Regions from separate parts of the Streptomyces sp. NPDC093795 genome, predicted to be linked through region 1. Evidence: riboswitches for the same ligand, from Rfam matches in the RefSeq annotation. Region 1 holds a riboswitch; the other holds the start of a gene.
What was found. Region 1 has a riboswitch for thiamine pyrophosphate ahead of thiO (glycine oxidase ThiO). Riboswitches for the same ligand answer to the same signal wherever they lie in the genome.
Positions count from the first base shown of each region.

Region 1 (4,350 bases):
CGACGTACTCCATCGCCAGGTAGACGTACGCGCCCTCGGCGCCCTGGTCGAAGACGCCGACGACGTTGGGGTGCGCGAGGCGGGCGACGGACTTCGCCTCGCGGATGAAACGCTCGACGAAGGCGGCGTCGGTCGCGAGGGCGGGGTGCATCACCTTGAGCGCGAGGACGCGGTCGAGGCGGGTGTCGACGGCCCGGTAGACCGTGGCCATCCCGCCGACGGCGATGCGCGCGTCGACGCGGTAGCGGCCGTCGAGCAGCCGCCCGACGAGGGGGTCCTGAAGGGTCGTGTCCACGGCGTCGAGTCTACGAGCCGTGGACGGGGCCCCCGCGCGGTCGTCCCGCTGTTGCAGCGCACCTGTGACGAGCATCGCCCGGACCCCGGGCCCGGCCGCGCGCCGTCGCCCGCCGACCGGGCGTCCGTCCCGGCCGGGGGTCAGAACGCCGGGCGTTCCGGGTCCAGCGTGGCTCGGCCCTCCGTCGGGGACGATGCCTCCGCGAAGTGCCGGCGGGGGATCCGGCCCGCCCGGTACGCCAGCCGCCCCGCCTCGACCGCGTGCCGCATCGCCCCCGCCATCAGCACCGGCTCCTGCGCCCGCGTCACCGCCGACGCCAGCATCACCGCCGCGCACCCCAGCTCCATCGCAAGGGTCGCGTCGGACGCCGTGCCCGCGCCCGCGTCGAGGATCACCGGCACGCCCGCCCGCTCCGTGATCAGCTGGAAGTTGTGCGGGTTGCGGATGCCGAGACCCGAGCCGATGGGGGAGCCGAGCGGCATGATCGCCGCGCACCCCACGTCCTCCAGCTTCCGCGCGAGGACCGGGTCGTCGTTGGTGTAGGGGAGGACGGTGAAGCCGTCGTCCACGAGGGTCTCGGCCGCGGCGAGGAGCTCCTCCCCGTCCGGCAGCAGCGTCCGCTCGTCGGCGACGACCTCCAGCTTGATCCAGTCGGTGCCCAGCGCCTCCCGCGCGAGCCTGGCCGTCAGGACCGCTTCGCCGGCCGTGAAGCAGCCCGCCGTGTTGGGCAGGACGCGGATGCCGAGCCGCTCCAGGACGGACAGGACGGAGCCCTGGACGGTGGGGTCGAGGCGCCGCATGGCGACCGTCGTCAGTTCCGTACCGCTGGCGACCAGCGAGCGCTCCAGGACGTCGAGGCTGGGCGCCCCGCCGGTGCCCATGATCAGGCGCGACGAGAACTCCGTACCGCCGAGGGTGAAAACGTCGTCTGACATCGGGTTCAGCCTCCCTGGACCGCGGTGAGGACCTCGACCCGGTCGCCCTCGCCGAGCGGCGTCGACGCCCACTCCCCGCGCGGCACGACCGTCTCGTTGAGGGCGGCGGCGACCCCGGAGCGGGACGTGGTCAGGGTGGCGACGAGGGCGTCGAGGGTGACGGGGCCGGAGAGCTCGCGCGGTTCTCCGTTCACGGACACGTTCATACGGGCTGCTCCTGACGTGCGGGAGGGGCGGGGGAGAAACGGCGGGGGGTGAAGGGACGCGCCTCGTCGGGGAGGACGCCCGTGGTGAGGACCTCGGCCATGACGTCGCCGGTGACGGGGGTGAGCAGGACCCCGTTGCGGTAGTGCCCGGTGGCCAGGTGGAGGCCGGGCAGCGCGGTGGGGCCGAGCAGCGGCGCGTTGTCGGGGGACGCCGGCCGGAGCCCCGCCAGGGTCTCGGTGAGCGGCAGCTCGGTGATCCCGGGGACGAGCTCGTGGGCGTCGCGCAGCAGCTCGTACACCCCGCCCGCCGTGACCGTCGTGTCCCAGCCCAGCTCCTCGCTGGTGGCGCCGACGACGAGTTCGCCGTTCTCCCGGGGCACCAGGTAGACGTGGCTGCCCCGCACGACGGCCCGGACGGTCCGGGAGAGGAAGGGGGCGTACGCGGCCGGCACCCGCAGCCGCAGCACCTGGCCCTTCACGGGGCGCACGGGCGGCAGCACCTCGGCCGGCACGCCCGCGAGCCGCCCGCTCAGGCTCCCTGCGGCCAGGACGACCTGGTCGGCCGTCAGTTCCCGGCCCCCGGCGAGTACGACACCGCGCGCCCGGTCCCGTACCACCGTCAGGCTCCGCGCGAGGGCGCGGTGGAAGACCACCCCGGCCCGTTCGCAGGCGACGAGGAGCGCGGCGGCGAGCCGGCGCGGGTCGACCTGGTGGTCGCCGTCCACCCGCAGCCCGCCGCGCACCCCGGGGGCGAGCATCGGTTCGAGGCGGCGGCACTCCCGGCCGCTGAGCCACTCGGAGGCGAGCCCGCAGCGGGTCTGCAGGGCGTGCAGCTCGCGCAGGTGCGCCCGGTCGTCGGCGTCGAGGGCGACCGCGAGGGTGCCGCAGGCGCGGTAGCCGACGTCGTGGCCGGTGGCCTCCTCGATCTCGGCGACGAACGCGGGATACCGTGCGGCGGAGGCGAGGTTGAGCCCGAGCAGGGTCTCCTCGCCGTAGTGGAGTTCGGTGACGGCGGCGAGCATCCCGGCCGCGACCCGCGCGGCGCCACCACCGGGGTCCGGGTCGACGACGGCGGTGCGCAGTCCGCGCCGCGCGGCCCGCCAGGCCGTGACCAGGCCGATGATCCCGCCCCCCACCACGAGGACATCGCAGATGTCGGAGGTGTCGGAGGTGCGTGAGACTTCGGAAGAACGCATGGGCGTCCAGCCCCTCCCTTCGCCGGCATGACCCGGATCAGGTTCGTACGGTCGGAGGCCGTCCCAGCCTCCCTCTCAGCCCGGTGCGTCCGGGCTCCCGCGAGTGCTTTACGCCCGCCAGACTAGCTTCCGCCTCCGGGGGGCCACAGGCCCCTCCCTCACCTCCATATTCCTGATGGCCCGTCAGCTGCGTAAGGTGGTCGGGTGAGCGAGCAGAAGCAGGCCGAGCAGCGTGTCGTGATCGTCGGCGCGGGGATGGCGGGCGTACAGACCGCCGTCGCCCTGCGCGAACAGGGCTTCACCGGCCCCGTGACCCTCATCGGGGCCGAACCCCATCAGCCCTACGACCGGCCCCCGCTCTCCAAGGCCGTCCTCCTCGGCAAGGCCGAGGACTCCGCCTTCGACGTCGACTTCGAGGCCCTCGGCATCGAGCTCCGCCTCGGCCTCGACGTCACCGGACTGCGCGCCGCCGACCACGAGATCGACACCGAGGCCGGACCCGTCGGCTACGACACCCTCGTCGTCGCCACCGGCGCCCAGCCCGTCACCCTGCCCGGCGCCGAGGGCGTCCCCGGTGTCCACCTGCTGCGCACCCTCGACGACGCCGTACGCCTCGGGCCCGTCCTGGGGCGCCGCCACACCGTCGTGGTCGTCGGTGCCGGATGGATCGGCGCCGAGTTCGCCACCGCCGCGCGCGAGGCGGGCTGCGCCGTCACCGTCGTCGAGGCCGCCGACCGCCCCCTCGCAGGAGCCCTGCCCGCCGAGGTCACCACCCCCATGGCCGAGTGGTACGAGGCGAACGGCGCCACACTCCTCACCCACGCGCGCGTGGACACCGTCGAACCCGGCCGCGTCCTCCTCGCCGACGGCCGCGAGCTTCCCGCCGACGCCGTCGTCGTCGGCATCGGCGCCCGCCCCGCCACCGGCTGGCTCACCGGCTCCGGCATCGCCCTCGACCCGAGCGGCGCCATCACCGCCGACGAGCGGCTGCGCACCTCCCTGCCCGACGTGTACGCCGTCGGCGACTGCGCCTCCTTCCCCTCCGCCCGCTACGGCGAGCGCCTCCTCGTCCACCACTGGGACAACGCCCTCCAGGGCCCCCGTACGGTCGCCGCGGCGATCACCGGGTCCGCGGACACGCCGTACGACCCCGTCCCGTACTTCTGGTCCGAGCAGTTCGGCCGCTTCGTCCAGTACGCCGGCCACCACGCCGACGCGGACGAACTGCTGTGGCGCGGCGACCCGGCCGACGAGGCCTGGTCGGTGCTCTGGCTGCGCGCCGGGGTGCCGGTGGCCCTCCTCGCCGTCGGCCGCCCCCGCGACCTGGCCCAGGGCCGCAAGCTCGTCGAGGCGGCCACCCCCGTCGATCCCGCGCGCGCCGCCGACCCGTCCGTACCCCTGAAGGCGGCGGTCCTGTAGGGCCCGAGTACCGGCTGTCGGTCCGGGATGGCAGGCTTGTCCTGTGACCAAGATTGACGTGAAGATCGATGCGCTCGTCCCCGCCTGGCTCTACGTGCCCGACATCGCGGAGATGCTCGATGTCGAGGTGACGCGCGTGCGGCAGCTGATCAATGAAGGCCAGCTCATCGCCGTGCGCCGTGGAGAGAACAACGCCCTGCAGATCCCCGCCGCCTTCATCCAGGGCGACAGGATCGTCAAGGGCCTCGTCGGGCTCCTGACCGTGCTGCGGGACGACGGCTTCAGCGACGAGGAGATGC
Region 1 is NZ_JBIWIO010000011.1:131,450-135,799, forward strand. Features, by position in the region: gene pknB (Stk1 family PASTA domain-containing Ser/Thr kinase) at 1-295, opposite strand, end outside; gene ACIRB7_RS27290 (thiazole synthase) at 436-1,230, opposite strand; gene thiS (sulfur carrier protein ThiS) at 1,236-1,436, opposite strand; gene thiO (glycine oxidase ThiO) at 1,433-2,632, opposite strand; TPP riboswitch at 2,630-2,743, opposite strand; gene ACIRB7_RS27305 (NAD(P)/FAD-dependent oxidoreductase) at 2,837-4,051, shown strand; gene ACIRB7_RS27310 (Rv2175c family DNA-binding protein) at 4,095-4,350, shown strand, end outside.

Region 2 (4,350 bases), on a different contig from region 1:
CCGGTCGGTCGGCGGAGACCACCAGGGCCGCGAGCGCCGTGGTGACCGGCACCGAGGCGACCAGCCCGATCGATCCCACCAGCGTCCGCACGATCTCCTCGGCGACCAGCTCGCTGTTGGCCACCGTCCCCATGCTGCTCTGCGCGATCGAGAAGAGCAGCAGCAGCGGGAGGGCGGCGCCCGCGTAGGCGAGCACCAGGGTGTTCACGACCGAGGCGATGTGGTCGCGGCCGATGCGGATGGCGGCCCGGTACAGCGCGCGTGGACCCATGCCCGGATCTGCCTGGTGCAGCTCCCAGACCGCCGAGGTCTGGGTGACGGTCACGTCGTCGAGCACACCGAGCGAACCGATGATGATCCCGGCCAGGAGCAGGCCGGACATGTCGATGTTCGGGTACAGGCCGTGGATCAGGCCGGTGTTGTCGTCGGTGTTGCCGGTGAGCGAGGCCCAGCCGATGAAGAGCGAGCCGAGCAGGCCGATCAGCAGCAGGGAGATCAGCGTCCCGAGCACAGCGACCGAGGTGCGGGCCGAGAGGCCGTGGCACATGTAGAGCGCGATCAGCATGATGGCGCTCGAACCGACCAGCGCCACGACCAGCGGGTTCGATCCCTGAAGGATCGCCGGCAGGATGAAGAACGTGAGCACGAGGAAGCTCGCGACGAGGGCGATGAGTGCCATCACGCCCCGCATCCGGCCGACGAGGACGACGACCAGGGCGAAGATCCCGGCGAGGATCGCCAACGGGACCTTACGGTTCACATCGGTCACCGAGTACTGCAGGTCGCGTGGGGCGTCGGGGGCGTACGCCACCACCACCCCCTGCCCCTCGTGCAGTTGGCGTGGCGCGTCCGGCTGCACGATCTCGGTGAACGTACGTCCCTTCTCCGGGCCGCTTGTCACCTCGATGGTCGCCTTCTCGCACTGCCCCTGCTGGGATTCGACGGCCTCGCGCCCCTCCGGGGTGGAGGTGTCGCCGGTCGGCGGGACCTGCGCGGCGTTCACGTCCTTGCAGTCGACCTGCTCGACGGAGACGACGCTGCCCTGCTCGGTCTGCCGGTCGAAGCCGACGCCGGTGCGCTCGTGCGCCGGGGCGCCGCCCGGCCACAGCCACACCAGGCCCACCACGACAGCGGTGGCGAAGGGGATCAGGACCGCGGCGATGACCTTGCGCAGGTGCCGGGAGACCGGGGCGGCGGGGCCGTGGCTGTGGCTGTGGCCGTGCCCCTGGCCGTGCCCGTGGGAGGGGCCTGGACCGTGGTCGTGGCCGTGCGGCTCGGGAGTCTGCTCGGGGGAAGTCACCGACCGATCATCGCAAGAACGACGGGGGCCCACTGTTCAGCACGCCAGGGATGACGCTAGCGTGGTGGCACCTTTGCACACGCGGGAGCTCGGAGCACCGGGCTGAGAGGGCGCTGATCACCGTACGCACGTACGGGAAGAGGCTGCGCCGACCGCCGAACCTGTTACCGGGTAATGCCGGCGTAGGGAGATCGGTCTCATGACCATTCAGGACGCACGCACGCCTGCCTCCGACCAGGACGGCACCTCTGTCGACGGCGAGCGCACGCCGGGCTGGCACAAGGGGTATGTCCAGGGCTCGCGCCCCGACCTCCGGGTGCCGGTCCGTCAGGTGCACCTCACCAACGGCAAGGACGTCACGCTGTACGACACGTCCGGCCCGTACACCGACCCCACCGTCGACACCGACGTACGCCGGGGCCTTCCGCCGCTGCGCGAGAACTGGATCATCGCGCGCGGCGACACCGAGGAGTACGCGGGCCGCCCGGTCCGCCCCGAGGACGACGGCATCAAGCACACCTCGCCGCGCGGGGGCGGGCTCAAGAACCTCGACGCCGTCTTCCCCGGCCGCCCGCGCCTGCCGCGCCGGGGCCGCGACGGCGAGGCGGTGACGCAGCTCGCGTACGCCCGCCGGGGCGAGATCACCCCGGAGATGGAGTACGTGGCGATCCGGGAGAACGTCTCTCCCGAGGTCGTACGGGAGGAGATCGCCGCAGGCCGCGCGGTGCTCCCGGCGAACGTCAACCACCCGGAGATCGAGCCGATGATCATCGGCAAGCGGTTCCTGGTGAAGGTCAACGCCAACATCGGCAACTCCGCCGTCACCTCCTCCATCGAGGAGGAGGTGGAGAAGATGACCTGGGCGACCAAGTGGGGCGCCGACACGGTCATGGACCTGTCCACCGGCCGCAACATCCACACCACCCGCGAATGGGTGCTGCGCAACTCCCCCGTGCCGATCGGCACCGTGCCGCTCTACCAGGCCCTGGAGAAGGTCGACGGCAGGGCCGAGGACCTGACCTGGGAGATCTACAAGGACACGGTCATCGAGCAGGCCGAGCAGGGCGTGGACTACATGACCGTGCACGCCGGCGTACTCCTGCCGTACGTGCCGCTCACCGCGCGCCGCAAGACCGGCATCGTCTCGCGCGGCGGCTCGATCATGGCCGCCTGGTGTCTCGCGCACCACGAGGAGAACTTCCTCTACACCAACTTCGAGGAGCTCTGCGAGATCCTGGCGGCGTACGACGTCACGTACTCGCTCGGCGACGGACTGCGCCCCGGCTCGATCGCCGACGCCAACGACGAGGCGCAGTTCGCGGAGCTGCGCACGCTCGGCGAGCTGAACACGATCGCCAAGCGCCACAACGTCCAGACGATGATCGAGGGCCCCGGGCACGTCCCGATGCACAAGATCAAGGAGAACATCGACCTCCAGCAGGAGATCTGCGAGGAGGCGCCGTTCTACACGCTCGGCCCGCTGACGACGGACGTCGCGCCCGCCTACGACCACATCACCTCGGGCATCGGCGCGGCGATGATCGCCTGGTGGGGCACGGCGATGCTCTGCTACGTCACGCCCAAGGAGCACCTGGGCCTGCCGAACAGGGACGACGTGAAGACGGGCGTCATCACGTACAAGATCGCGGCCCACGCGGCGGACCTCGCCAAGGGGCACCCGGGCGCGCAGGAGTGGGACGACGCGCTGTCGGACGCGCGGTTCGAGTTCCGCTGGGAGGACCAGTTCAACCTGGCGCTCGACCCGGTCACCGCACGCGAGTTCCACGACGAGACGCTGCCGGCGGAGCCCGCGAAGACCGCGCACTTCTGCTCGATGTGCGGTCCGAAGTTCTGCTCGATGAAGATCTCGCAGGACATCCGCCGGGAGCACGGCGGTACGCAGCAGGAGATCGAGGCCGGGATGGCGGAGAAGTCCAAGGAGTTCGCCGCGAGCGGTAACCGCGTCTACCTGCCGCTGGCGGACTGACCCGTGGCGGACCGACCCGTGGCGGACTGACCTTCTCCGGCGCTTGTCCGGCCCGCGGCCCCGGGGGAGCCGCGGGCCGGTGGCGTGTCAGGGGAGGGGCGGTGCCGGTGGGCCGGTGGCGGCCAGGGCGTCGCGGAGGAAGGGGAGGATGCCGCGTTCGAGGAGGGCGCGGTGCCAGGCCTCCCGGGCGCGGGTCAGCTCCTCGTCGGGTGGGGCGCTCGCGGCCGGAGTGTTGCGCAGGGCCGTCACGAGGAGCCCGGCGGCCGCGCAGAGCAGTCCGGCCGCGGCCAGGGTGCCGAAGACCAGGCCGGCCGTCAGCAGCGTCGCACCGAAGACCAGGGTGGGGGCGAGGGCCCGCAGGACCGCGCCGACCAGCAGGAGTACGGCTGCGGCCGACCCGGCGAGGACGGGCACCAGGACGGTGAAGATCGCGACGACGCCCGCGCCGGGACCGGGACGGTCGGCCGGTTCCGGTGACCGGGCCCCGAGCGCGGCGCGGTTCGCCTCGCGGACCTTCACGAAGTGGTCGTACTCGCTCGCCGCCGCGCTGGTGACCAGTGCCGTCGCGTTCAGCGTCATGGCGCGCAGCTGCGCGAGCGTGAGCCGGGTCCCGGCTCCGGAGAGGTCCGGGCGTGCGTGGGCGGTGCTCAGTGCCTGGTCGAGGATCCGCTCGTACTCGGCGCGGTCCTCGGTCAGCAGGTGCGGAGCCACGTTCATGTGCATCCCCCGATGCTCCGTAGGCCCGGATCAGCCGTGGGACACGGTGGGTCGGGCGGAAACGGAGGAGAGCCTGCTACGGATGGACCCGATGGTAGGGCCGGGGTGCCACGCGCTGACAGGGAGTTTCCGGAATTCGCCTTCCCCGGATGCGCAGGGTTATGCCTCAGCGGTCCAGGGGGAGTTGGACGACCAGTAGCTTTCCGGCCATGGTCACTCCGCCGTCCATGGCGATCGCCAGACCGTCCGCGTAGACGTGCGGTCCGTCGACGACCGGGCCGGAATTGCCCTCGCCGTCCTCCGTGCCGACCTGGCCGAGGAGGTACGGGATGGGGCTGTGGCCGTG
Region 2 is NZ_JBIWIO010000012.1:252,795-257,144, reverse strand. Features, by position in the region: gene ACIRB7_RS29165 (YibE/F family protein) at 1-1,300, opposite strand, end outside; TPP riboswitch at 1,372-1,506, shown strand; gene thiC (phosphomethylpyrimidine synthase ThiC) at 1,500-3,287, shown strand; gene ACIRB7_RS29155 (hypothetical protein) at 3,375-4,010, opposite strand; gene ACIRB7_RS29150 (metallophosphoesterase) at 4,171-4,350, opposite strand, start outside.
Region 2: linked by a shared signal. The riboswitch ahead of thiC (phosphomethylpyrimidine synthase ThiC) and the one ahead of thiO (glycine oxidase ThiO) in region 1 are both predicted to bind thiamine pyrophosphate.